4 regions of the Streptomyces sp. NPDC058653 genome follow, and region 1 is predicted to be linked to each of the others. Evidence: riboswitches for the same ligand, from Rfam matches in the RefSeq annotation. Region 1 holds a riboswitch; each other region holds the start of a gene.
The links. Region 1 has a riboswitch for cobalamin ahead of ACFWU9_RS24545 (prenyltransferase/squalene oxidase repeat-containing protein). Riboswitches for the same ligand answer to the same signal wherever they lie in the genome.
Positions count from the first base shown of each region.

Region 2: linked by a shared signal. The riboswitch ahead of ACFWU9_RS08685 (ABC transporter substrate-binding protein) and the one ahead of ACFWU9_RS24545 (prenyltransferase/squalene oxidase repeat-containing protein) in region 1 are both predicted to bind cobalamin.
Region 3: linked by a shared signal. The riboswitch ahead of ACFWU9_RS32785 (CbtB domain-containing protein) and the one ahead of ACFWU9_RS24545 (prenyltransferase/squalene oxidase repeat-containing protein) in region 1 are both predicted to bind cobalamin.
Region 4: linked by a shared signal. The riboswitch ahead of metE (5-methyltetrahydropteroyltriglutamate--homocysteine S-methyltransferase) and the one ahead of ACFWU9_RS24545 (prenyltransferase/squalene oxidase repeat-containing protein) in region 1 are both predicted to bind cobalamin.

Region 1 covers NZ_JBHXRM010000031.1:24,846-27,036, reverse strand. Annotated here, with positions in the region: gene ACFWU9_RS24545 (prenyltransferase/squalene oxidase repeat-containing protein) at 1-1,042, opposite strand, end outside; cobalamin riboswitch at 1,167-1,305, opposite strand; cobalamin riboswitch at 1,346-1,486, shown strand; gene ACFWU9_RS24540 (prenyltransferase/squalene oxidase repeat-containing protein) at 1,685-2,191, shown strand, end outside.
Region 2 covers NZ_JBHXRM010000007.1:93,364-95,554, forward strand. Annotated here, with positions in the region: gene ACFWU9_RS08675 (amino acid permease) at 1-723, shown strand, start outside; gene ACFWU9_RS08680 (Mov34/MPN/PAD-1 family protein) at 860-1,273, shown strand; cobalamin riboswitch at 1,262-1,408, shown strand; gene ACFWU9_RS08685 (ABC transporter substrate-binding protein) at 1,449-2,191, shown strand, end outside.
Region 3 covers NZ_JBHXRM010000056.1:47,071-49,261, reverse strand. Annotated here, with positions in the region: gene ACFWU9_RS32790 (CbtA family protein) at 200-1,024, opposite strand; gene ACFWU9_RS32785 (CbtB domain-containing protein) at 1,061-1,297, opposite strand; cobalamin riboswitch at 1,334-1,490, opposite strand; gene ACFWU9_RS32780 (histidine phosphatase family protein) at 1,581-2,191, shown strand, end outside.
Region 4 covers NZ_JBHXRM010000015.1:58,692-60,882, forward strand. Annotated here, with positions in the region: gene metE (5-methyltetrahydropteroyltriglutamate--homocysteine S-methyltransferase) at 1-1,198, opposite strand, end outside; cobalamin riboswitch at 1,484-1,715, opposite strand; gene ACFWU9_RS15415 (glycoside hydrolase family 3 protein) at 1,919-2,191, shown strand, end outside.

The DNA of each region.
Region 1 (2,191 bases):
CGTACGCGGAGGGGCCGGTGTCGCCGGGGAGGTATCTGAAGCCGCCGGCCGGGTTGAACTGCTGGGCGATCAGGAAGTCCACGGGCGTCTTGCCGGCCGTGGTGAGGAAGTCACCGGTCTGCGGGTTGATGCCGCAGGCGTTGAGGCCGGAGACGGCCCAGCCGTTGGAGTTGGTGTTGGCGCCGAACATGGCGTCGAAGGCGCCGGTGGTTCTGATGAGTTTCGACTTGAGGAAGGCCTTCGCCTCGGTGATGGCGGGGTCGGTGGCCGGGACGCCGGACATGCAGAGTGCGGCCATGGCGGCGCCGGTCATGTCGATGTCGCCGTCGGCGGCGAGCTTGGCCGGGTCGCCCTCGGCCTTGGCGAAGGTCCAGCCGCCGTCGTCGTGCTGATTGGCGCGGACCGTGGTGACGGACCTGTTCAGGAGCGCCTGCGGTACGCGCTGGACACCGGTCTGCGTCTTGGCGCCGGCGAGGGCGATGAGTGCGAAGACGGTGCCGTTGAAGTTGGCGGACGCCCCCCAGTAGCCCGGCTCGGAGTTCTGCCAGTACGCGTAGGTGTCGGCGATCAGATTGCGGCTCGCGGAGACCCGGGCGGGGTCGACACCGGCGGAGTAGGCGTTGATGATGCCGCGCTCGTAGTCGGTGACGACCGGGGAGGTGCCGGGCCAGGAGGCGTTGGCGAGGTGGGCACGGTAGACGGTACGGGCGTTCCTGCTCGTGTCGCCGCCCGGTGCGACGTCGACGGCCGCCGTCCCGGCGGCGGCGAACGCGGAGAAAGCCCATTCGTTGGAGAGTCCGGCGCCCGCGTACGAACCGTCGGCGCCTTGCAGTGAGCGCAGATAGCCCACACCGTTCGTCTTGGACGTGGCTATCTGCGCGGGGGTCGACGTGGCGAGTGCGGGCAGCGCGGTCAGGGCGAGTGCGGTGAACGCGGCGGGTACGGCGATCAGGGCGGGCCGGGCGACGGTGCGCCGGGTGACGCCCCGGCGGGACGAGCTGACGCGCGAGGCGCGGGGTCGCGAGGCGCGGGGTGAGGTCATGTCGGTACTCCCGGGGAGAGAGGGGCGGCGGCCTCACGCCCCTCCGGCCGTACCCGTACGCGAGAATCCGTGTACGAGAGCCCGCCCGACGACACGCGGCCGTCGCCCGAGCGCGTGGGTCGACGTCCTGTGGAACAGGCCGGTCGGGCATTCGGGCTCGGACCTCTCCGGGGCTCCGAGCCCCCGGGTCCACACCGCTGCGCGTCAGCTCCGGACTCCCACCGGATTCCCCCAACTCGGCAGCACGGGACGCTAGTCGAAAACCGCGCGCCGCGCACTCCCTTGTCGCCGGATTCGCATCTGTGCTCTAATTCGTCCGCATCTCTGCTCAGTTCCCAGGGGAAGCCGGTCTAAGTCCGGCGCTGACCCGCAACCGTAGGCCCGTCAGGCACTCATGTGCCCGGTGGGCAAGCCGGATTACCTGGTTCTGAGCTCAAGTGAACGACGCCGTCGCGGACTACGGCGTGGTACGGCCGGCACCGCCGGGGACGTCGCTCGACGACTCCACCGGGCCGCCGGTCGCGTCACGTGGACCCCCGTAACGGCCGACGCCAGGGGGCCGCCGTGGAGCACGGAGACGTATCCGGACGAAGAGCGCGCGGTGTGCGCCCGCGAGCGGGCGCGCTGCTGTGCTCCGTCCTCATGGCTGTCGCCGGCGGGGTCTTCCTGCTCGGCCCCGCGTCCCCGGCCGCGGCCGACCCCATCGAGACGTGCACCCCCACCAAGGGCGCGGTCGTCGCGGTGGACTTCGGCGACTGGGGCGGTGGGATCGTCCGGGGCTGCGACGCGAGTCCGACCACGGGATACGACCTCCTGCACGAGGCCGGGTTCAGCACCGAGGGCACCGAGCACGACGGCCCCGCGTTCATCTGTCGCCTGGGCCACGCCGAGTTCGACTCCGGCGCCGGGTACCCGACTCCGGCGGAGGAGGCGTGCGAGCTCACCCCGCCCGCCACCGCGTACTGGTCCTACTGGCTCGCCCCGGCGGGCCAGGACTTCTGGACGTACAGCCCGCTCGGCGCGATGAGCAACAGGCCGAAGGACGGATCCGTGGAGGCATGGGTCTTCGGCCCCACCGATGTGGGCGGAACCGGCGGGGGCCCCACGTTCACACCCGCGCAGGTGCGAGCCGGGGGCCAGGGCGAACCC
Region 2 (2,191 bases), on a different contig from region 1:
GCGATCAACACGCTGCCCTGGCGCATCATCGTCTTCTACGTCGGAGCGCTCACCGTCATCCTCGCCGTCGTGCGGTGGACCGAGTTCAGCGAGGGCGAGAGCCCGTTCGTCCACGCCTTCGCCAAGATCGGCATCCCGCTCGGCGCCGGCATCGTCAACTTCGTGGTGCTGACGGCGGCACTCTCGTCCTGCAACTCCGGCATGTACTCCACCGGCCGGATGCTGCGCGACCTCGCCGCCAACAAGGAGGCCCCCCAGGCCCTCGGCAGGCTCAACACCCGCCGGACACCGGCGGCCGGCATCGCCGCGTCCGTCGCCCTGATGGGCATCGGCGTCGTCCTCAACTACGTCGTCCCGGAGAAGGCGTTCCTCTACGTCACCTCGGTCGCCACCGCGGCCGGGATCTGGACCTGGATGATGATCCTCATCAGCCACATCAAGTACCGCTCCGCCGTGGTCGCCGGTCGGCTGCCGGCGTCCTCGTTCCCCGCCCCGGGCGGCTCGGCGCTGAGCTGGGTGGCGCTGGTCTTCCTGGCCTTCGTGACCTGTCTGATCGCCTACGACTCCGACGCGCGCATCTCGCTCTACGTCGGCGCCGTCTGGGCGGTCTTCCTCGTCGGCGGCTGGGCGCTGCTCAAGCGCGGCGACAGGGACCTCGCGGGCCCGGGCCGGGACGAGCCGGAGGGCCCGTACGAGCCGGAGTACGCGAAGATCTCCGACTGACCCGGCCGCACGCGGCGGCCCCGGTCCCGCTCCGCGGCCCCGGCCCCGCCGGCGCCCCACGCGCCGTCCCACCGGCCGTCTCACCAGGTGGCCTCCGTATCTCAGCCGCGGAGGCCACCCGTTTATCCTTCCACTCATGCTCACCATCACCCAGGCGCTGTACGACCAGATCGTCGCCCACGCACGGGCCGACCACCCCGACGAGGCCTGCGGCCTGATCGCGGGCCCCGAGGACAGCGACCGGCCCGAGCGCTTCATCCCGATGCGCAACGCGGCCCGCTCACCCACGTACTACGAGTGGGACGGCGACGAGCACAACCAGGTCGACAAGGAGATGCGGCGGCGCGAGGAGGACGTGATCGTCGTCTACCACTCGCACACCGCGACCGAGGCGTACCCCTCCCGCACCGACATCGACCGGGCCGTGGAGCCGTTCGCCCACTACGTGCTGGTCTCCACCGCCGACACCGACGACATGGGCCCGTTCCAGTTCCGCTCGTTCCGCATCGTCGACGGCACGGTCACAGAAGAGGAAGTCACGGTCGTCTGACACACTGACGCCGAACCAGGGCGGCAGGACCCAGGAAGCCGGTGCGAATCCGGCACGGTCCCGCCACTGTGACCAGGCCCCCCTTGCACCCGGGGGCCCGGAAGCCAGGAACTGACCTGTCGCCCTTCTCCCACCATGCCAGGGGACGCGGAAATCCCCCGGAGGAGGCCCAGTCATGTCCTTGCGGCGCCACGCCCTCATACCGGCGGCCCTGCTTCCGCTGCTGCTCCCGCTCGCCGCCTGCGGCTCCGGCCCGGAACCGGCCGAGCACGCCGGAGCGCCGGCCGCCGGATTCCCGTACACCGTCGCCAACTGCGGTGTGCGGACCACCTTCGAGGCACCCCCGAAGCGTGTGGTCACGATGAACCAGCACGTCACCGAGATCATGATCGAACTCGGTCTCACCAACTCCCTCGTCGGCACCGCCTGGCTCGACGACGCCGTCCTGCCCGCCTACGAGAAGGCGTACGAGAGCGTCCCGGTCGTCGCCAAGGAGTACCCCTCCAAGGAGAAACTCCTCTCCGTCAATCCCGACCTCGTCTACGGCGGTTACACCAGCGCCTTCGCCGCCAAGGACGGCCGCACCCGCGACGACCTGGCGGACGCCGGTGTCGACACCCGGCTCAATCTGGAGAACTGCCCCGAGGACGGCGGTACTTCCATGGACGACCTCTTCCGCGAGATCAAGGAGGTCGGACGGACCTTCGGCGTCGCCGGCCGCGCCGGGAGGTGGACAGCCGACGCACGCGCCACGCTCGCCACCACCGCCGCCGGACTCAAGGGCGTCAAGCCGGTCCCGGTCTTCGTCTACGACAGCGGCGACAAGACCGCCTTCACCGCGGGCGGCGCGGGCATCGGCAACGAGCTGATCGAACGGGCCGGCGGCCGCAACGTCTTCGCCGACCTCGACAAGTCCTT
Region 3 (2,191 bases), on a different contig from region 1:
TGACGTTGACGGGTCCCATACGGCGGGAGAGGCGTGTTTTACGGATCTCATACACGGATGGCCCATACATGACTTGCGCCCGGCAGGAATCCTGCCGGGCGCGTGTCGTACGAGCGGATGTCGTTCTCCGGGCGGTGCCCCGGGGCCGCCACCCGGCCGGTCTCCGGCCGTACTCCGGTGTAGGCCGGGTACGCCGGTGTCAGCCGGCGTGCGCGGCCGGCGTGCTCGTTACGGCTTCCGGGCCCTGCCCGGCGGGGTGGGCGTCCGCGGGGCGCAGTGCGCGCTCCGCCAGCGCCCCGAAGATCAGCCCGAAGGCTGTCCACAGCAGCGCCTGCACACCCAGTGAGGCCAGCCTGAACTCCCAGAGCAGCGCGGCCGGGAAGGTCTCCCTCACCGCGTCGGTGTTGGCGGGCAGCAGCAGACAGGCCAGGGCCATGACCACCACATAGCCGCCGCCGGCGGCGACGGTCGCGTTCCAGTTGCCGAGCGTCGGCGCGAGCCGGCGTCCGGCGATGACGGCGATGACCGCGACCAGCACGCTGAGCACGATCATCAGGAAGAAGAGCGTCGTGCGCTTGCCGATGGTGTCGGGATTGCCCACGGCGGGTGGCGTCGCGGGGTACTTGAGGAACGGCACCAGATAGACGGTGGTGAACGCGGCGCCCGCGACCAGCGCGGCCGTCGCCCGTGGCCGGAGCCGGCCGACCCGGCCCAGACAGACGGCGAAAGCCAGGGAGGCGATGCCGCCCAGGGCGACGCCGTAGACGAGGACGCCGGTGGCGAGACCGAAGGTCGACTGGACCGGCCGCGTGACCAACTCCTCCTCTTCCTCGGCGGGCGCGGCCGGTTCGGCGGCAGCGCCGTCGTGCTCGTGCGCCGGCGCGGACGCGGCCTCCTCCAGGGCGATGGAGTCCTCGATGGACGGCTCCCCCACCACGTAGGCGAGCGCGAACGCGAGCAGCCCGGCGACGACGCCCGCGATCATGCCGCGGACCAACAGGGTTCTGACGGTGGACGATTGCATGGTGATGTTCTCCGAGGGTGGCCTCCGTCCGTCGGATCAGTGGCAGGGGAAGCCGAGCAGATGACGGCCGTCGTGCACCCACTCGTGCACCCCCGCCCCGGAGAACACCGACGTCGCGCCCTGTTCGGCACCGACGAAGTACAGCAGCACCAGCATCAGCGTGCCCACGAAGACAGCCCACGGCAGAACCGCCCGCAGGGGCAGGGGAGTCAGGGGCGATATCGCTGATCCGGCGGGTGAAGAAACGGCCGGGGGCACAATGGACTCAGCCACGGCACAACCTCCTTGGGAACTCGCGTCCCGTTCAGTGGAGCTCGCACGACGACCATCGGGTCTGACTCACCGGGCCGCCTCGCCGCGCGTACGCGGTGGCTGCTCGGCATACAGTGGCGCGACCGTGCCGGAATCTCACCGGACTTCCGTCTTGCCGTCGTGATATCGACGTGAACGTACCGCGATCGGGCAGGTCGGCCAAGAGGGCGACGGGTCCGGCGGCCGGCGCCGGAGCCGGACGACGGGGGCCGCGTCCGGTGAACGTACGACTCTGGGGAGCCCGATGACCGTACGCGTGACGTTGATCTCACCGGCGCTCAGCACCGCGTTGCGCGAGGCGCGTTTCGGCGACGGTCCGCTGGACGCGGCGGGGCTGCGCCAGGCCGGGGCCGTACGGGACGCGCCCACCGTCGCGGAGCAACGCGCCGCCGCCGCCCGGGTGTTCACGTCCCCCTCGGAGCGCTGCCGGCAGACGGCGGAGGCGCTGGGCCTGGTCGCGGAGCCGCTGCCCGAGCTGCGTACGTGCGCGATGGGCCGGTGGCGCGGCAGGCGGCTGGACGAGGTCGGCGCCGCCGAGCCGGAGGCGGTCGCCGCCTGGCTGGGCAACCCGGCGGCGGCGCCGCACGGCGGGGAGTCGCTGGAGGCGCTGCACAGCCGCCTCGGCCACTGGCTCGACGCGCTCGACGCCGACGCGCTGCGCGCCGATCCACCGGGCCCCGAGCCGTTGGGCGCCGAGCCATTGGGCGCCGAGCCATTGGGCGCCGATGCGCCGGGCTCCGATCCGCTGGGAAAGGACGCGCGCCCCCGTTCGGCGCGCGTCCTCGCGGTGGCCGAGCCCGATGTCGTACGCGCGCTGACGGTCCACGCGATCGGCGCGCCGGCCCAGGTGTTCTG
Region 4 (2,191 bases), on a different contig from region 1:
CCGACTCCGCGCGGGAGGCGAGGGCGGCGCGGTTGGCGGCGAGTTCGGCCGCGATCGCGCCGGTGCCCTCGGTCAGGGCACGGGCCAGGGTCGCGACCTCGGTGCTCTTCTGGCGGGCGAACGCCAGCCAGCGGGCGATCTCCGGATCGATGTCCCGCTCGGCGGTCGCGTCGAGCGGGACGTGCAGCAGGGAGCAGGACGGCGCGACGTCGACGCGGTCGGCGAGCCCGAGGAGTGTGCCCAGTGTGCCGAGGGACTTCTCGAAGTCGTTGATCCAGACGTTGCGTCCGTCGACCACGCCCGCGACCAGCCGCTTGCCCGGCAGCCCGCCGACCGCCGCGAGACCCTCCAGGTTGGCGGCGGCCGGACCGGTGAAGTCCAGCGCGAGCCCTTCGACGGGTGACTTGGCGAGCACCGGCAGGGCGTCGCCGAGCCGGTCGAAGTAGGAGGCGACGAGCAGTCTGGGCCGGTCGGTCAGCGCGCCCAGGTCGTGGTGGGCGCGGGCGACCGCCGCCAGCTCGGCCGGGGTGCGGTCCCCCACGAGCGCGGGCTCGTCCAGCTGCACCCAGTCGGCGCCGGCCGCGCGCAGGTCGGCCAGGACCTCCGCGTACACGGGAAGGAGCCGGTCGAGCAGCGTCAGCGGCTCGAAGCCGTCGGCGACGCCGGGGGCGGGCTTGGCCAGCAGGAGGTAGGTGACGGGGCCGACGAGCACGGGCCGGGGGGTCAGTCCCAGCGCGAGGGCTTCGCCCAGCTCCGCGACCTGCTTGGTGGAGTCGGCGGAGAACACGGTGTCGGGGCCCAACTCGGGCACCAGATAGTGGTAGTTGGTGTCGAACCACTTGGTCATCTCCAGCGGCGCCACGTCCTGTGTGCCGCGCGCCATGGCGAAGTAGCCGTCCAGCGCGTCGGCCTCCACCGCGGCGCGGTGCCGCCCGGGGATCGCGCCGACCATCACGCTGGTGTCCAGGACATGGTCGTAGTACGAGAAGTCGCCGGTCGGGACCTCGTGGACACCGTCTGCCGTGAGCTGCTCCCAGTTGGCGCGGCGCAGCCCGGCGGCCGTCTCGCGCAGGGCGCGGGCGTCGACGGCGCCCTTCCAGTAGCCCTCGACGGCCTTCTTCAGTTCGCGGTGCGCGCCCTGGCGCGGGTAGCCGTACACGGTGGCGCGTGCTGCCGCGGCTGCGGACTTGTCTGTCACGGAACTCTCCTTCGCGAGTCGTCCTGCGATCCCGGGACGGATCGAGGACACGAAGGGGTACGGAATCGGACGGGCTCCTCCGCGCGCCTGTGCACGCGAGTCACGTTCTGCCTGTACGCGTTCACGCGCTCACGCCTTCACGTGTCCACGCACGTCCACGTGTGTACGTGTCCACGTGTATACGTGTGTCACGTCTGTGAACATGCGTGCAGGCTTCACCACGACTGCCCGACCGATATGTACGCCGACCCGCCCACGAGGTCACCGGGATGTCCGTACGCGATCGGTCGCGTACGGGCAGCGGGCAGGTCTTCGGACTCATGGGCACATCCGCCGGGCGCGGACACCCGGGTGGACACCTACTGACCGTCGCTTCCCAGGCCCGGCACGGGCCCAGTGCTGATGACGGCGGTCGTTCCCACTCACCGCTGCGGGGCAGTCCCGGATTCTCACCAGGTTCCCTCTTACGACGCTCCCGTCCTGGGGACGGAAGCGAACCAGCTGCACGGCCAAGCCTAACCGCTGTCATCCGCTCCCTCGAAGCCTCACCAAATATTCATGAACCGGCTAATCCGCCTGCTTCCGGGTCGAGTTCGTACAACGGGGCAGGCAGATACCTTCTTGACACGCTTATTGGTCTAAGCCAACATCCGATTGGCCTGTACCAAGTTCAAGGGCGGTTCGCTGAGCCGGCCGAGCGATGCGCCTTCGGAGGACCGCATGGAGTCGAGCAGCCGGCCCAGCAGCCGTCACCAGCAACTGACGCGGCTCGCGCAAACCGTGCTCCAGCCCGGATTCGTGGGCACGACCGTGCCCGACTGGGTCCGCCGCGGAATCGCGGGCGGACTCACCTCCGTGGTCCTGTTCGGCCGGAACATCGTCGACCCCGAGCAGGTCGCGCGCCTCACCGCCGAGCTACGCGCGGAGAACCGCGACCTGATCATCGCCATCGACGAGGAGGCCGGTGACGTCACCCGGCTCGAAGCCTGGACC